DNA from 4 places in the Bradyrhizobium sp. Cp5.3 genome. Region 2 is predicted to be linked to each of the others. Evidence: predicted binding sites of a transcription regulator. Region 2 holds the regulator's gene; each other region holds the start of a gene.
The links. Region 2 encodes LexA, which represses DNA repair genes until DNA is damaged. Its sites were predicted from a motif close to TGTTCNNNNTGTGTTCNG; they were not measured.
Positions count from the first base shown of each region.

Region 1: a site for LexA is predicted at 2,578-2,595, ahead of K289_RS0106925 (single-stranded DNA-binding protein). Genes of this name have one in related genera too.
Region 3: a site for LexA is predicted at 1,856-1,873, ahead of dinB (DNA polymerase IV). Genes of this name have one in related genera too.
Region 4: a site for LexA is predicted at 2,559-2,576, ahead of K289_RS0114175 (DNA recombination protein RmuC). Genes of this name have one in related genera too.

Region 1 is NZ_AUFA01000003.1:334,975-339,487, forward strand. Features, by position in the region: gene K289_RS0106910 (outer membrane protein) at 1-441, opposite strand, end outside; gene K289_RS0106915 (outer membrane protein) at 587-1,282, opposite strand; gene K289_RS0106920 (outer membrane protein) at 1,520-2,302, opposite strand; gene K289_RS0106925 (single-stranded DNA-binding protein) at 2,741-3,232, shown strand; gene K289_RS0106930 (DUF2306 domain-containing protein) at 3,433-3,831, shown strand; gene gyrA (DNA gyrase subunit A) at 4,000-4,513, shown strand, end outside.
Region 2 is NZ_AUFA01000003.1:202,049-206,561, reverse strand. Features, by position in the region: gene K289_RS0106275 (helix-turn-helix transcriptional regulator) at 1-195, shown strand, start outside; gene glp (gephyrin-like molybdotransferase Glp) at 323-1,534, shown strand; gene lexA (transcriptional repressor LexA) at 1,710-2,408, shown strand; gene K289_RS51420 (hypothetical protein) at 2,704-3,135, shown strand; gene K289_RS0106255 (ComEC/Rec2 family competence protein) at 3,147-4,513, opposite strand, start outside.
Region 3 is NZ_AUFA01000032.1:37,628-42,140, reverse strand. Features, by position in the region: gene K289_RS52890 (hypothetical protein) at 1-101, opposite strand, end outside; gene K289_RS0130875 (helix-turn-helix domain-containing protein) at 200-913, opposite strand; gene K289_RS0130870 (PolC-type DNA polymerase III) at 1,375-1,740, opposite strand; gene dinB (DNA polymerase IV) at 1,918-3,018, shown strand; gene K289_RS0130860 (metallophosphoesterase family protein) at 3,097-3,564, opposite strand; gene K289_RS0130855 (lactonase family protein) at 3,731-4,513, opposite strand, start outside.
Region 4 is NZ_AUFA01000009.1:45,944-50,456, reverse strand. Features, by position in the region: gene truA (tRNA pseudouridine(38-40) synthase TruA) at 49-786, opposite strand; gene fmt (methionyl-tRNA formyltransferase) at 836-1,771, opposite strand; gene def (peptide deformylase) at 1,912-2,436, opposite strand; gene K289_RS0114175 (DNA recombination protein RmuC) at 2,608-3,807, shown strand; gene K289_RS0114170 (MFS transporter) at 4,057-4,513, shown strand, end outside.

The sequences.
Region 1 (4,513 bases), 130 kb from region 2:
GAACAGCAGGCTGTTCACGGCGTAGCCGAGCTGGCCGGTGAACAGGCCGAACCCATCGATCCTGGTCTGGTTCGTGAACGCGGGCCGTGCGACGCTGACATTGCTGCCCTTGAAGTCGGCCCAGTTGCCCTGGCCCTCCAGCCCGAAGACCCAGTGCGCCTTCTGCCAGCGATAGCCGATCTGTCCGCCGATCGTGCCGCCGCTCGCATTGTGGCAGCCTTCGCCGGCGGCCGGGTCCACGACGGCGCCGAGCGCGTCGGTGATGCTCCAGCAGGCATGCGCAAGGCCGGCGCCGCCGTTGATGCCGGCATAGACGCCGGTCCAGTCATAGGCGAGCACGGGAGCCACCGGCGCCTTGTACAGCGGTAGATCGGCGGCACCGGCCGGCGCGAGCGCGCCGAGTGCGAACAGGCTGACTGATGCCAGCAGCAACGTCTTCATTTCAATTCCCCAACTGTCCCGACTCGATCGCCGGCGTTTGCACACCGCACTCTCGATTCCATGACGGTTGGGCGCGACGGCGCGCGAAAACAAAAAGGCCGGCGCGAGGCCGGCCTTTCGTGACGTAAGACGTCGTTCGAGGAGATCAGTACTTCGCGACGATCGGGCCGCCGAAGTGATAGTTCACGCCGACCTGCACGGTGTGGAAGTTGAGCGTGCCGGTGGGCAGCGCGCCGGAGAAGTAGCTTTCGCCGCCGAGGCTGCGATAGAGGTACTCGCCCTTGACCGACCACTGCGGAGCGAAGAACGCCTCAACGCCCGCGCCGACGGTCCAGCCTGAGTGCCACTTGCTGTCCGAGGCAGTCACGCCGAGCGCCGAGAGGGTGATCTTGTTGTCGATCCAGGCGTAGCCGCCGGTGCCGTAGAACAGGACGTTATTGACCGCCCAGCCGATGCGGCCGCGCACGGTGCCCATCGCATCGGTCTTCGAGCTCGCCGTCGTGGTCACGACACCGAAGCCGGGGACAAGGGTGGCGCCGGTCGCCGAAGCGCTGACGTCGGCCCAGGAGCCATCGGCCTCGAGACCGAACACGACGTTGCCGGTCTGCCAGTTGTAGCCGGCCGTGCCGCCGACGAAACCGCCCTTCATCTTCGGGTCGCCGGAGCCGTTCTCCCAAGCGCCGCCGCCGACGATGCCGAGGTAGAAGCCGGTCCAGTTGTAGACCGCTGCCGGCATCGCCGGAGCCTTGGTGTAGGGGCGGGCTGCCAGATCAGCAGCCGTGGCGGGAGCGAACGCGCCCAGTGCGAACAAACAGGCCGAAGCCAACAAAACTTTCTTCATTTTCAACTTAGTCCCAGTCCCAGTTTCTGTTCTTGCCTTCCTGCGAAGGGAAGGATCGGACGCGGTGGTCCAATTGCCATCGGCTTACACCGGTAAAGCCGCAAGTTGTGTACCCCAAAAGCCACAACAGATTTGAGAAAGAGGCTGTATTGCTGACCTATTTAACTTCCCGCGCAGCGAACGGCAAAAAGGCCGGCGCAAGGCCGGCCTTCAGGAACGATTGATATTCAAACGATATCAGTACTTTGCGATGGCCGGGCCGCCCCAGCGATAGTTCAGGCGGACGAGGCCCATGTCGACATCCTGGCCGATCCGCTCGGAGCGCGTGGCAACGCCGAGGGGCGCAATGAGGAAGTTGCCGGAACCGGTGAAGGTGGTGGTGTGATGTCCGAGGAAGATGTGGTCGTATTCGACGCCGACCGACCAGTTCGGAGCGAAGCCGTACTCGAATCCGGCACCCACCGTACCGCCCCAGCGGGTCTCGTTGGCCCGATCGAATTCCAGGCCGTTGGCCACAGCGAAGCTGCGATATTGGTCACCGACGACGGCGGCGCCGCCCTTCACGTAAAACAGGGCGTTATTCCAGGCGTAGCCGACCTGACCGGTGATCAGACCAAAGGCGTCGATCCTCGAACGATTGCGAAGGCCGGGCGCAACCACGAACGTCGTGCTGATGTTGTCGCCGGTGAAGTCGGCCCAGTTGCCCTGACCTTCGATGCCGAACACCCAATTGGTCGACTGCCAGCGATAGCCGATCTGGCCACCGACCGTGCCGCCGGTCGCATTGTGGCAGCCTTCGCGTGTGACGACTGCGCCGCCGAGGGCGAGGAAATCCCAGCAATTGTGGCTCGATCCGCCACCGCCGTTGATGCCGATGTAGAAGCCGCTCCAGTCGTAGATCGCGGCGACCGCCATCGGCGGAGCCTTGGTGTACGGACGCGCAGCGAGGTCCGCCGCGTTCGCAGGAGCCGCCAGGCTAAGGGCCACAGCTCCGATTGCACCCACCAAAATCTTATTCATTGCAGTCTCCCCGGTTTCGTCCGCTTCTTGAAATCCCCGAAGCGGTCAATCAGGCGCGACGCCCATATTAACTAATTCCGAGTCAGACCGTAGCTGAATGCCGGACCGGAGTCCGTCTCCGAAATGCAACAGTCACGGGCGAACGAGCGGTCTGTAACCTAATGAATGTTAGATAGTTTTCCCGTTCGCGAGAACTCGAAAAGGTTCCATCCGGCTTGCCATCATATCGATGCATCCTTGTCATTTGGCTGTCTTATTCCGCCTCGGTTTTGCTGAGGAACAAATCTGGAACAAAGTGGCTGTCGGTGCTATATGTGGGGATAAGTTGGGGGATGGCGGGCTGACCGGCGCCTGCGAGCGTATAGGGTCCCCTTAGCAGGCGGCGGATGGCGCGACAGCGCGCGGCCTTTTCAGTGACATTTGGAGTGGAGAGCGGCGATGGCGGGAAGCATCAACAAGGTCATTCTGGTCGGAAATCTCGGCAAGGATCCGGAAATCCGCCGTACCCAGGACGGGCGACCGATCGCGAACCTGTCGGTGGCGACCTCGGAGACTTGGCGGGACAAGGCGACGGGCGAGCGCAAGGAAAAGACCGAGTGGCACCGCGTGGTGATCTTCAATGAAGGTCTCGCCAAGGTTGCCGAGCAGTACCTGAAGAAGGGCGCGAAGGTCTACGTCGAAGGCGCGCTCCAGACCCGTAAATGGACCGACCAGAGCGGGGCTGAGAAATACTCCACCGAAGTCGTGCTCCAGGGCTTCAACTCGAACCTCACCATGCTCGACGGCCGAGGCGGTGGAGGAGGCGGCAGCTTCGGCGAGGAGCCGGGCGGGGACTTCGGCTCCAGCGGTCCGGTCAGCAGTGCGCCGCGCCGCCCGGTTGCCGCCGGTGGCGGCCGCAACAGCGACATGGACGACGACATCCCGTTCTGAGGCGGCGAGCTCTTCGCATCCTTGATGCAGTCACTCGCGTAAAGCGGCAGGAGTCCTTACCAATTATCGGATAAAGCTCGGTATTTTCGGGCTTACTTCATGCTGGGCCTGAAGCTCTTTGACCGGGCGCGATGTGAATGGTATTAACTTGATGTTAATCCTATTCACATTGCTATTGTTCCCTCCGGGAGAACGCCCGCATGAGCCTTGCACCGCTGATCGAGGCCGCCCCGGCCATCCCGCTCCATGCCTTCGCGGCGATGGCCGCCTTCGCGCTCGGTCTCGTGCAGTTCGCTGCGCCCAAGGGGACGTTGCCGCACAGGACGATCGGCTGGATCTGGGTGGCCTTGATGGTCGTCGTGGCGACGTCCTCGTTCTGGATTCACGGCATCCGTCTGGTTGGTTCCTTCGGCCCGATCCATCTCCTGTCGATCTTCACGCTGGTGGTGCTGCCGGTCGCGGTGTGGCGCGCGCATACCCATCGGGTGACCGATCACCGGCGGATAATGATCTTCATCTTCACCGGCGCGCTGGTGGTGGCAGGCGTATTCACGCTGGTGCCCGGGCGCCTCATGCACCGGGTGATTTTCGGGTCCTGACGGACGGCTCCAGGCCGCTCCATCCGGCGGTTCCCGAGGCGGTGGTGCAGAGCGCGTAAGTCTCTGGAAAAACAGTCGGAAAAAGCGCTTCCGAGAACGCCGCAAGGGTGGTTATCAAGCCCCCGATGCGCTATATGATTCCCAGACAAAACTTCACCGGATTCCCCCTTGGCTGACGACGACAACAAGCCCGGCGACCAGCCGGCGCAACCCTCGGACATTCGCCCCGTCTCCATCCTTGATGAGATGAAGAAGTCCTACCTCGATTACGCCATGAGCGTGATCGTGGCGCGCGCATTGCCTGATGCCCGCGACGGACTGAAGCCGGTGCACCGCCGCATCCTGTACTCGATGAACGAGCAGGGGCACACGCCCGACAAGAAGTACGTCAAATCCGCCCGCGTGGTCGGCGACGTCATCGGTAAGTATCATCCGCACGGCGACCAGTCGATCTACGACGCCATGGTCCGCATGGCGCAGGACTTTTCGATGCGGGTGCCGCTGATCGACGGCCAGGGCAATTTCGGCTCGGTCGATGGTGATCCGCCGGCCGCCTATCGTTACACCGAAGCGCGCCTCACGCCGTCCGCGCTGGCTTTGCTCGCCGATATCGACAAGGACACCGTCGACTTCCAGCCGAACTACGACAACAACGAGACCGAGCCGTCGGTTCTTCCGGCCA
Region 2 (4,513 bases):
TTGCGCGAGCGCTACGGCCTCACCCGCGCCGAAGCCGCGTTCGCGCTCGAGATTGTGAAGGGCGACGGCCGCAAGACCACGGCCGAGCGGCTCGGCATCACCGATGGAACCGCACGCAGCCACCTGTCGAGGATTTTTGATAAGACCGGCGTGAGTCGGCAGGCCGAGTTGGTGCGGCTCTTGCTGCAGAAATAGATTTCCCGCCTGGTCAACATCGCAGGGACGTGCGCGTGACCTGCGCTTCCGGAGCCCTTTTGCTTCGGCCCCTCCACTCGGCTAGAACCTTGCCGACCAGTCCTTCGATTTGTAGCGGGAGTTCGCCGTGGCCCTCATGCCGGTTTCCGATGCGCTTGCCGCCGTACTCGCGGGTGCAGAGCCTCTGGCCGAGGAAACGATCGCGCTCGACGATGCCTTCCATCGCGTGCTCGCGCGCGATGTTGCGGCCCGGCGTACGCAGCCGCCGCAGGCGATGTCGGCGATGGACGGCTACGCCGTGCGCGCGAGCGATGTGGCCAATGTCGACACGCAGCTCTCCGTGATCGGCGAGGTCGCCGCGGGCCGGCCGTTCGCGGGGACGGTGGGCGCCGGCGAAGCGGTGCGGATCTTCACCGGTGGCGTCGTTCCCGATGGCGCGGACGCCGTCGTGATCCAGGAGGATACGGTCGCTGAGGGCAAGCGCGTCACGATCAAGGAGGCCGCCATTGCCGGCCGGCACATCCGCCCCGCCGGCGTCGATTTTCGCGAGGGCGACGTGCTGCTGCGGAAGGGAACCCGCCTCACCGAGCGCGACCTCGCGCTCGCCGCCGGCATGAACCATCCCCGCCTTCCCATCCGCCGCCGTCCGAAGGTCGCGATCCTCGCGACCGGCGATGAGCTGGTGATGCCGGGCTCGACGCCCGGGCCCGGCCAGATCGTCTACTCCAACGGCTACGCCCTCCACGCGCTCGCCCGCAGCGAAGGCGCCGAAACGATCGACCTTGGGGTCGTCGCCGATACCCTGGAGGCCACCACTGCCGGTATCCGCCGCGGGCGCGAGAGTGGCGCCGACATCCTGCTGACGACCGGCGGCGCCTCGGTCGGCGACCACGACCTGGTCCAGCAGGCGCTCAAGGCCGAGGGCATCTCGATGTCGTTCTGGAAGATCGCGATGCGGCCGGGCAAGCCGATGATGCACGGTCATCTCGGCGCGATGCGCGTGATCGGCCTGCCCGGCAATCCCGTGTCATCCTACGTTTGCGGCTTCCTGTTCGCGGTGCCGCTGATTCGCGCGCTTGCCGGCCGCGCAGTGATTCACCACCGCCGCGAGCGCGCCGTGCTCGGCCGCGACCTCAGTGCCAACGACATGCGCGAGGACTATCTTCGCGCGCGCCTCGAAGTGCGCGACGACGGCACGCTGGTTGCGCTGCCCGTCAACCATCAGGACTCCTCGCTGCTTGCGAATCTCGCTGCGGCACAGGTACTTCTCGTGCGGCCGCCATTCGCGCCGAAGGCCGACGCCGGCGCGCCTTGCGAGGTGTTGCGGCTGCCCGGTTGAACGCAACGGCGACACGTGTTCCGCGAACTTTGTCGCGTTCACGGTAAATTAAGCAGTTGCGGAACACATATCGAACATATAGTGTCCGTTCATGATTTGTTTCGAGCATCTAGCGGCTTGCCGCTGAATTCAGCGTCTCGGAATCGAACGACATCAACCGGGGGATTTGGTCGAGATGTTAACGCGCAAACAATACGAGCTTCTGCGGTTCATCAGCGAGCGTCTGAAGGAAAGCGGCGTGCCGCCCTCCTTCGACGAGATGAAGGACGCGCTCGACCTGCGCTCGAAGTCCGGTATCCATCGCCTGATCACCGCGCTCGAGGAGCGCGGCTTCATCCGGCGCCTGCCCAATCGCGCCCGCGCCATCGAAGTGATCAAGCTACCGGAGCTCCAGGCTGCCGCCGGAAGCCGGCGCGGCTTCACGCCCAGCGTCATCGAAGGCAATCTCGGCAAGGTGCGTGGCTCCAGTGCACCGGTGGACGAAGGCGAGCGTCCGGTCGCAGTGCCGGTGATGGGCCGCATCGCGGCCGGTACGCCGATCGAGGCCTTGCAGACCCGCAGCCACACCATCAGCGTACCGCCGGACATGCTCGGCTCGGGCGAGCACTACGCGCTCGAAGTGCGCGGCGATTCGATGGTTGAGGCCGGCATCCTCGACGGCGACATGGCGCTGATCCAGCGCAACGAGACCGCCGATACCGGCGACATCGTGGTTGCCCTGATCGACGACGAGGAAGCGACGCTGAAGCGCTTTCGCCGCCGCGGCGCCTCGATCGCGCTCGAGCCCGCCAATGCCGCCTATGAGGTGCGCATCCTGCCGCCGAACCGCGTGAAAATTCAGGGCAAGCTGATCGGTCTGTACCGGAAGTACTGAGCGCATGCGGCGGAGCCGTGAGCCGATGCTCGTCGTGCGGAGCAACTGATCTCCGCCGCGTGTAGTGCGGCGCCGATGAATCCAGGAATGATGTCGACAAGCGCAGCATAAAAGAATTCACAGGAGCGCGCTTTGTTCCAAACGCTCTTGATGAACGTGGAAAAGATAAAGTGATCGGCAGGTCTGCACACAAGTCGCAGATTTGCCCTCAACATCGCATATCATCGTAGCCTTCCTGATAGAGGCCTGGGCCTCCGGGGGCACGGGTCGCTATCTCTGATGAGGAGCACTTGCGATGTGTGACTACAGTCTGCATGCCGTCGCGACCCGTCCCGCCCAGGTCGGTGAGACGATCGTCACGACAACCTTCCGCGGCACCTCGACACGCGGCTTCGCTTCGGAAGCCGATCTCTCGGTCGCGGTCTGCCTGCTGCCGGGGACGGAGCTCGCCTTCGCCGACAATGTCCGCTACGACAATCGCTGGATCTGGACGCGCACCATCAACTCCCGCGTCGGCAAGTTCGGCAAGGTCGATCCGCACATTCCGGACCGCCATCATGATGCGATCGAATTCCCGGACGGCAAGTATGTGCTGGTGACGCAGCTCGTCGAATGCCAGCGCGCAACCGTGCTGCAATTGCCGGTGACCCAGCCGGTCGGTGAGCACAAGCCGCAAGTGGCCGCCGATAGGCCGCAGCCGACCGTGACACGCCTGCCGATCGGCTGACACGATCGATTTCAGTCCTCGGCCTGAAGGTCGGCCTCCGACGGCGTTGCGTCCCTGGAGCGCGGTGTGGCCGGCCGTGGCGCGAGATTTGATTCATAATAACCATCGCCGGCGGCGGCCGGCGACCAGGGGCGGTTTGCGCCCCTCGCCCTCACCGCCTGCACCGCAAAGCCGTCGCCGCGACGCATGAGCGCCAGCCCGCCCTGTCCTGCCAGACGATCCCGGTCGACCACCATCGCCGCGCAATCGGGCGGCGCGGGCCGTGCCGTCACCACCAGCGCGGCCCGGCTGCAATCATCGGACAGCGCGTCGGCGCGCAGCGCCAGGGCGATCAGGCGCCCGTCGGCGAGCGGGGTCACGCATCCGGCCTCGTCGCATGACACGCCGCTGCCGAGCGAGGCGTCACCGGCGCTGCGTGGATCGGCATCGGCCGCAAGCCACTCCTTCGCGAGAAACGCATCCTTGTTCGCCGCGATCAGATGCAGGCGACCGTCGCCGGCGCGCACTGCAATGGTACGCCCGTCGCCGGCGATCAGGATATCCGGCTGGCGCACGGACACCGCCCAGACGATCGCAATGAACAGCACGAGGGCACCGGACCAGCGTAAGGGCGTACGCAGCAGCCCCATCAGGATGATACCGATGCTCGCCGCGACCAATGGCGCGTTGCCGAAGGCGGCAATGCCGCCGACCGCGCCCGGGAGGTTCGCAACCCACTGCGTGACGGCGATCATCCAGTCGATGCCGACACCCATCAGCCACCAGAACACGCCGTCGAGCCCGAACGGCGCAGCGACCAATCCCAACAGCCCGGCCGGCATCACCAGCGCCGAAACCACCGGCATCGCCGCAAGGTTTGCGAGCACGCCGAACGGCGTGACACGGTGGAAGTGGAAGGCGGCATAGGGCGTGGTCGCAAGCCCCGCGATGAGCGAGGCCAGGAACAGCATCGCGAGCTCGCGGCCGCCCCACAGCGCGATGCGCGCCGTCGTCGAATGATCGGGCGAGGCGAACAGGTTCGGCATGCCGATCTGTACCAGCGCTACCAGCCCGAGCGTTGCCGCGAACGACATTTGAAAACTGGGGTGAACCAGCGCTTCCGGCGCGACCGCGAGCACGATCAGGGCAGCCACTGCAAGCGTCCGGAAGGTAATGGCACGGCGATCGACCATCACCGCGATCAGCACCACTGCGGTCATGAAAAACGATCTTTGCGTGGCGACCTCCGCGCCGGACAGCAAGAGATAGAACGCCGCGGCGACGAGCGCGGCAGCGGCCGACCATTTCTTGATCGGAAAGCTGACGGCGAGGCCCGGGATCAAAGCGAGCAGCGCGCGAACCGCAAAGAAGACGACGCCGGCGACCACCGCCATGTGGT
Region 3 (4,513 bases), on a different contig from region 2:
CGCGCAGTGCTGGCCTGTCGGTCCGCCCAAGCCAAGGCCGCGGAAAAAACGGCAAAGACGGCTACGACGGCAATGGTCACCAGCAAAGCATCAGTCGGCATCGCGCCTCTCCCGAATCGCTTTCGGCATTATTCGCCGCACGCGCCGGGCGTCATTGATCGGGATCAAAAATCGGAGGGGCCCATGGAAGACCCTGGCTTCAGGCGGCCGCCAACGCCCCTGCCCGTTCGGCATCGAGCAGGCCGATGCCGCCCGGGATGATCTCGATCACGCCGAGGCGCTCCAGCTTGGTGAAGGTGCGGCTGACAGTTTCGATGGTGAGACCCAGATAGTCGGCGATGTCCTGCCGGCTCATCGGCAGCGGCACCGTCCCTATCGTTCCCTTGAGCAGGATCAGCCGTTCACGCCAGCCGAGGAGAAAGGTCGCCACCTTTTCGTCCGCCGAGCGGCGGCCAAGCAGGACCATGTGGTCGCGCGCCTGGGTCAACTCGCGGATTGCCAGCTCGTTGATCCGCCGCAAGAGATGCGGCCGGTCCTCGATGAAACGGGTGAAGGGCGCCTTCGCGAACTGGCAGATCGTCACCGTGCCAATCGCATCGGCGGAGAAATTATGGCGCCCGGAAATGTTCATCCCCAGGAAATCGCCAGGCAATGCAAAACCGACGATCTGCCTGCGGCCATCAGGCAACAGCTTGTACAGCCGCATGACGCCGTCGAGGACGTTGTAGAACGACGAAGTGATGTCCTCCTCGGAGAAGACGGTCTGGCCCGCGGCAAAATGGACGCGCCGTCCCAGATGCTCGAGCTCCCGGAGTTCGGCCGCGTCCAATGACGAGCAGACCGCGAATTCGCGGACCGCACAATCGCTGCAGGAATGCCCGTTCGGCTCAATCGTGACCAGGGAAGCCTTCATCCACCGCTCCAAGCGTCGGCTGCCCCTCGCATCAACCGAGTATGCCGCGCGGCCTGCATTTTACTGCATCGGGAGAGAGGCACTTGAGGCAAATCAAATTGGCGGACATGACCGCCTTGATCCGCCGCGAGGAGGACCTGTCCACGAGTTCAATCCTGTCCGGCAGCACCAGTCATCCTGCTGGGACCATTGATTTTCTTGAAATTTCGGTCCTGAGTGCCACACGAAAGTGCCACACGGACCATGGTTTCCCTGAAGTTTTCAATGTCCAAACGTGCCGGCTACAGTATTCTCCAATTCCGAATTCGTGTCCCTGCTAAGATCGTAGATCGGTTACGCGGCAAGCGTGTTTTGCTCAGCATCGCGACCCCGCACGACTACCGTGCGTCGCATCCAGACCCACTGTCGTCGCCGTAGCAGCGGTCTCGGACGGCATAGCCGATACCTTGCCCGGAGCGGGACTAAGCGGCCTGCACCGCTTCTGCCGAGATGCAGTCGTCGCGCTTCTTGTTGATGAGGTTCAACAGCCGGGCCGCCGCCCGAGCGTCGCATAGCGCGCGATGGTGATCTTCGAGCTCGATGTCGTAGATCGCGCACAACTTTCCGAGTCCGTACGATTTGTGCCCGGGATAGCGACGCCGCATTCCCACGCAAGTGCACAGCTTCGGAAAACGGAAGCGTCGTTCGAGCCGTTCGTACTCGTACGACAGGAAGCCGTAGTCGAAGTTCACGTTGTGGGCGACGAAGATGCCGTCGGCCATGAACGCCATGAAACTGTCGGCGATTTCGTGGAACACGGGCGCATCCCGAACCATCTGGTTGGTGATGCCGGTCGAGATAGTAGTAGACCGGCAACGTTGTAGGCTTCATGTGACGCGTGCCGGGTTCCCATCAAATCTGGTCAACGAATCTGTTCTCAACGACCAGCCGAAGACGTTTTATCGTTCCTTTTTTGTTCTGACAGCTTTATTTGTCAAGGCGGAGCGAAGGACAGACCCGTAGAGATGGACGCAAGCCGACCCGACGCCGGCCTTTCCCACCGCAAGATCATCCACATCGACATGGACGCCTTCTACGCGTCGGTCGAGCAGCGGGACAATCCGGATCTGCGAGGCAAGCCGGTCGCGGTCGGCGGCTCGGCGGAACGCGGCGTGGTAGCTGCGGCAAGCTACGAGGCCCGCAAGTTCGGGGTCCGCTCGGCGATGGCGTCCGTCATCGCCAAGAGGCAGTGTCCGGACCTGATCTTCGTGAAACCGCGCTTCGAGGTCTACAAGGCGATCAGCCGGCAAATCCGCGACATCTTCGCGGAGCACACGCCGATCATCGAACCGCTGTCGCTGGACGAGGCCTATCTCGACGTCACCGAAAACCTGCAGGGCATCCCCCTCGCCCGCGACGTGGCACTTCGGATCCGCGAGAAGATCAAGGCCGAGACGGGCCTCAACGCTTCGGCCGGCATCAGCTACAACAAGTTTCTGGCGAAACTCGCCTCGGATCACAGGAAGCCGAACGGACAGTACGTCATCTCTCCAGAGATGGGCGCCGCGTTCGTGGAGTCGCTGCCGGTCGGCAAATTCCACGGCATCGGTCCAGCGACGAGCGCGAATATGAATGGCCTCGGCATCTTCACCGGAATGGACATTCGCAACCAGACGCTAGAGTTCATGAATGCGAACTTCGGTAAGTCGGGCGCCTACTACTACTGGATCTCGCGCGGGGTCGACGACCGTCCCGTGCGCGCCAATCGCATCCGCAAGTCGATCGGCGCGGAGAACACGTTCTCAGTGGACCTCACGACATTCGACGCCATGGCTGCCGAGGTCCGGCCACTGATCGACAAGGTCTGGCGCCACTGTGAGAGCACCGGCAACCGGGGACGAACGGTGACGCTCAAGGTCAAGTTCTTCGATTTCGAGATCATCACGCGGAGCCGGTCCGTCCCGACGGTCGTCTCGAGCCGGGACGACTTGGAGAGCTTGGCGATCGCCCTGCTGCAGGCCGAGGTGCCCTTCCCGAAGTCGGTTCGCCTGCTGGGCGTGTCGCTGTCCTCGCTGCAAACGCTGGGGAACGACGATGTCGAACCTCAGCTCGATCTGCCCATCTAACGCTGCCCATGGATGCGACTTACCTGGCGGCCGAGATGGCGCCGAAAGCTTCGTGTGGCCGAACATGCGCGGCGCGGCCTATCCGTCTTCAAGATCGTGGATGATCGGTTTCAGTCCGACGGGCGTGACTTCGAGGCTCGCAAGCGTGATCGGCAGCTTGAAGCGCCGGCGCCCGGCACTGCCGGGATTCACGTAGAGTAAGCCGTCTACGGTAACGATCTTCGGCATATGGGAGTGGCCGGAAACAATGACATCGATGCCGGCGGCTACGGGATCGATCTGCAGGGTATTGAGGTCGTGCAGAACGTAGAACAGCCGTCCCGCAAGCCGCACGAACTCGGTTTCGGCAAATTCGGTGGCCCACTCGCCCGTGTCCACGTTCCCTCTGATCGCCGTGACGGGAGCAATTCTCCTCAGCGCGGTGATGATCTCGGGATCACCGATGTCACCGCCGTGAATGATGCGGTCGACCTGGGCCAGCACGCGAAGAGCCTCCGGCCGAAGCAGACCGTGCGTATCCGAGATGATGCCGATGGTGAAGGTCATCGAAGCGTCCGGTCGAAGCACCCTATCGCGCGTTTAGCCGCAGCAGTCGATCGCGGATCGCGTCTTCCTGAAACGCCGCCGGCTCCGGGCAACAGCCGCCTAAGCCGACTTCCGCCGCTGGCCCGTCGCCGGCTTCTTCGCCGCCGCTTCCTTCGCCGGCCGGAAACTAGTCGCGGATCCTATCGACGATCTCAACCCAATTCGGCTGCTTGCCCATCGGATATTGCTTGACGTTCTTCAGCTCGCCGCTGTCCTGGTCGATCGCATGGACTGTCAGGCTCGCTGAATCCATCCCCACCGCCAGCAAGAACTTGCCGCGCGGATCGATGTTGAAGCCGCGCGGGGTCTTCTCGGTCGGCCATTTGCCGATCCCGGTCAGCGTCCCCTTCTCGGGATCGATCTTGTACCCATACAGCAGGCTGGTCGTGCGCACGGCGCCGTAAAGGAAGTTTCCGTTCGGCGTGATATGGATGTCGGATGCGAAGGCCGAATCTTTTTGGTTGTAATCGCCGGTGTCGACGAACGCCACCTCGGTAAGGGTACCCTTGTCCTCGTCGATCGAATAGGTGCCGATCGTCGCGGTCGTCTCGGTGCTGAGATAACCCCATTTGCCGTTCGGGTGGATGGTGAAATGGCGCGGGCCGGCGCCGGCCTTGGTGGCGACCTTGGGCGGATCGTTGGGCGTCAGCATGCCGGTGCTGGCATCGAACTTGAACTGCATGATGTAATCGGCGCCGAGCACCGGGACATAGGCATGCTTGTTGCTGGCGTCGATGAAGACGCAATGGGCCTTCGGCTTGGTGTCGATGATCTGGGTCGCCTTGCCTTCGACAATATAGCGCGCGTCGATCGGGTAGACTGCCACCTTGGCGCCGGTATAGGACGCGCCGAGCAGGTGTTTGCCAGTCTTATCGACGTTGATGTAGGCCATTTGATCGACCAGTGGCGT
Region 4 (4,513 bases), on a different contig from region 2:
CGCTCGAAGCGCGTCGGCCTCTCCCCGCAAGCGAGGAGAGGCGAAGGGTCAATAATCCACCCGCACCAGATACAGCCCCTCCGGCGGGGCGACGATGCCGCAGGCGGCGCGGTTGCGCGCGGCAAGCGCTGCGGAGAGATCGTCGGCGGTCCAGCGGCCTTCGCCAACCCAAACGAGCGAACCGACCATCGAACGCACCTGGCTGTGCAGGAAGGAGCGTGCGGAAGTGAGGATCGTCACCTCGCGGCCGTCGCGCAGCACATCGAGCTGATCGAGCGTCTTCTCCGGCGATTTGGCCTGACATTCGGTGTCGCGGAATGTCGTGAAATCGTGCTTGCCGATCAGGCGCTGTGCGGCCACATGCATCGCAGCGGTGTCGAGCCGGCGCGGCACGCGCCAGGCGTGGCCGACGTCGAGCGCGAGATTGGCGCGGGTATTGACGATGCGGTAGCGGTAGTGGCGCTTGATGGCGGAGAAGCGCGCCTCGAAGGTTTCGCCGACGATCTCGGCATCGAGCACCGCCACCGGATCCGGGCGCAGATGCGCGTTGAGCCCATCGCGGAAGCGATCCGGCGCGAACTGCTTCTCGATATCGACATGCGCGACCTGGCCGAGCGCGTGCACGCCGGCATCGGTGCGGCCGGCGCCGTGCACCCGCACATCCGCGCCGGTCATCGCCTTCACGGCTCTCTCGAGCGCGCCCTGCACCGAGGGCAGCGTCTCCTGCACCTGCCAGCCGCAGAACGGCGCGCCGTCATATTCGATGGTGAGCTTGTAGCGGGGCATCTTGTCCCAATTTCGGAGTCATCGCCCGCCTTCGCCGGGTATGACAGTGTTACGTAAGTCTACCGCCTATCCCTAAAGGCACGCCGCGCAAGAAGTCTGCAGCCTGCATCCGCGCCTTGCCTTCGCGCTGCAGCTCGATGATGCGGATGGCGCCCTCGCCACAGGCGATGGTGAGCTGGTCGTCGAGGACGTCGCCGGGGGCGCCCGAGCCTTTCGCGAGTTCGCAGCGCAGGATCTTCACGCGTGCGTTCTCGCTCACGTCCGCAAGCTCGCTCCAGGCGCCGGGAAACGGCGACAGGCCGTGAATGTGGCGCAGCACGTCGCGTGCAGGCTTGCTCCAGTCGATCCGCGCCTCGGCCTTGTCGATCTTGGCGGCGTAGGTAACGCCGTCCTCGCTCTGCTTCTTGAGCTGGAGTCCGCCGCGTGCGAGCGCGGCCATGGCGCGCACCATCAGATCGGCGCCGAGCCGGGAAAGGCGATCGTGCAGGTCCACTGCGGTCATGTTGTCGGTGATCGCAAGACGCTCCGCCATCGCGACGTCGCCAGTGTCGAGGCCGACGTCCATCTTCATCACCATCACGCCGCTCTCGGCATCGCCGGCCATGATCGCGCGGTTGATGGGCGCCGCACCGCGCCAGCGCGGCAGCAGCGAGGCATGCAGATTGTAGCAGCCGAGCCTTGGCGCATCGAGGATCGCCTGCGGCAGGATCATGCCATAGGCGACGACGACGGCGGCCTCGGCGCCAAAGGCGCGGAATTCGTCGAGCGCTTCCTGCGTCTTCAATGTCTTCGGCGTCAGCACGGGCACGCCGAGCTTTCGCGCCGCCTCCTCGACCGGCGTCGGCTGCAATTGCAGGCCGCGCCGCCCGCCCGGCTTCGGCGCGCGGGTGTAGACGGCCGCGACCTCGTGGCCATGCGCGACGAGCTCGAGCAGCGTCGGCACGGAGAAATCTGGCGTACCCATGAAGATCAGGCGAAGGGGCATGTGGCGGCGTTTCGGTGAGAGTTCCGGTTCTCCGTCATGCCCGGGCTTGTCCCGGGCATCCACGTTCTTCGGCAAAGCAAGCAAGGCGTGGATGGCCGGGTCAAGCCCGGCCCTGACGGCGTGAGAGGACCGAGCCCTACTCACTCCGCGCGCTTGGCGGCTTTCTCGAATTTCTTGAACACGCGGTCGCGCTTGAGTTTCGACAGATAGTCGACGAACAGCACGCCGTTGAGATGGTCGATCTCGTGCTGGATGCAGGTGGCGTAGAGGCCCTCGGCGTCCTCCTCATGCACCTTGCCGTCGAGATCGATGAAACGCACACGCACCTTCGCAGGCCGCTCGACCTCCTCGTAATATTCGGGGATCGACAGGCAGCCTTCCTCGTAGACCGACAGCTCCTCGGACGAGGCGATGATCTCGGGATTGATGAAGACGCGCGGCTCGTGCTTGGTCTCGCCGTTCTCGTCGCGCTTGGCGAGGTCCATGGTGATCAGGCGCAGCGGCTGCGCGACCTGGATCGCCGCGAGGCCAATGCCGGGCGCGTCGTACATGGTCTCGAACATGTCGCCGGCAAGCTTGCGGATCTCCGGCGTGACCTTCTCGATCGGCTTGGAGACCAGACGCAACTGCTTGTCGGGCAGGATGATGATTTCTCTTAAGGCCATGGCGGCGATTTAAGCCCCGCGCGAGATGCGGTCAATGCAGCGGGGAACGCCGTTAACGCTCCGCTAACCATAAAACTTAGGGCTTCGTTAACCATAAAAATTAGGGAGGTATTAACCATAAGCGTTCCCTCTTCGTTCGCACGTCCCCGCGAATCGGCTAGAAGGGCTGGCATGAACGAGATCATTTTCATGGCTGGCGACTGGCCGGTGCGCACCATCGATGCGCTGATCGGCTTCGGCGTCCTGGTCCTCCTCCTGCTGGTGGTGATTGCCGTCGTGATCGCGCGGTCGGGGCGGCGCGGCGCGGAACTCGCGATGGCGCACGCGATCCGGGCCGACGAGCTCGAGGAGCGCCTGAGCCAGGTCCTGCACGCCCAGAGCGAGGCGTCGGGCCGAGTCGATGCCATGACTCAGGCACTGGCCGGCCGTCAGGCCGAGATGGCGCGCGCGGTCAACGAGCGGCTGGATTCGGTGACCCACCGCGTCGGCCAGTCGATGGAGCACTCGACTCGCAACACCATGGAGAGCCTGCGCGCGCTGCACGAGCGGCTCGGCATCATCGACAACGCGCACAAGAACCTCACCGACCTCACCACGCAGGTGACGACCTTGCGCGACGTGCTCGCCAATAAGCAGTCGCGCGGCGCCTTCGGCCAGGCGCGGATGGAGGCGATCGTCCAGGACGGCTTGCCGAAGGGCTCCTACGAGTTCCAGTTCACGCTCTCGACGGGAAAACGGCCGGACTGCGTGGTGTTTCTCCCGGATCAGCGGCCGCTCTGCATCGACGCCAAATTTCCGCTGGAAGCGATGACCGCGCTGCACGACGCTCGCACCGACGAGGAGCGGCGGATTGCTTCGCAGCGGCTGCGCGGCGACGTGATGAAGCATGTCAGCGACATCGCAGAAAAATATCTCGTCACCGGCGAGACCCAGGAGATGGCGCTGATGTTCGTGCCGTCGGAATCGGTCTACGCCGAGATCCATGACGGCTTCGACGACGTGATCCAGAAGGCTTATCGGGCTCGTGTCGTACTCGTGTCGCCCTCGCTTCTGATGCTGGCGATCCAGGTGATGCAGCAGATCATGAAGGATGCGCGCATGCGCGATGCCGCCGACCAGATCCGCACCGAGGTGATCAAGCTCGGCGACGATCTCGGCCGCCTGCGCGACCGCGTGCTGAAACTGCAGAAGCATTTTTCCGACGTGAACGAGGACGTGCGCCAGGTCCTGATCTCCGCCGACAAGATCGAGAAGCGGGCGGGTCGGATCGAAGAGCTCGATTTCAGCAAGACCGACACGCCGGAAGCCCCGCGCCTCGTGGCGACGGGCGCGCCCGAGCTGTTCCCGCGCAAGCTCCAGGCGGGGGAGTGATTCTCCTCTCAGATCCGGTACGCGGTCGCCCCAATTTCACTGTCGTCGCCCGGCTTGACCGGGCGAAGGCGGGGCATCCAGTACGCGGCGGCGGTCGTGATTGAGCCGAAGCGCTGGTGGGTACTGGATCGTCCGCCCCAGTGCGCAATTGCGCACAAGCCGGACGATGACACCGAGAGGGTGTTGAGAGCTTCCGCCTCACTGACTGCGTCGGGAGTCTTTTAGGCCAGAATCTGCTAACACCTCCCCATGACCGCACCCGACGCGACTTCCGGAACCGCCCCGGCAACCGCCGGCGCCGATGCCCCCGCCGCCTCCTGGCGCGACAGCCTTGCCGTGTACATGCAGCCGCGGGTGCTGATCGTGCTGTTTCTGGGCTTCTCCTCCGGTCTGCCGCTGGCGCTGTCGGGATCGACGCTGCTGGTGTGGATGCGGGAATCCGGCGTCGATCTCGGAACCATCGGGCTGTTCGCGCTGGTCGGGACGCCCTACACGCTGAAATTTTTGTGGGCGCCGCTGGTGGATGCGCTGCATGTGCCGCTGTTCACCCGCGCCTTCGGTCGCCGCCGCGGCTGGCTGTTGTTCTCGCAACTGCTGCTGATCGTCTCGATCGTCCTGCTGGCGCTGACCGATCCGGCGCGCTCGCCGTTCTACGTCGCGCTCGGCGCGCTACTGGTCGCAACGACATCGTCGACGCAGGACATCG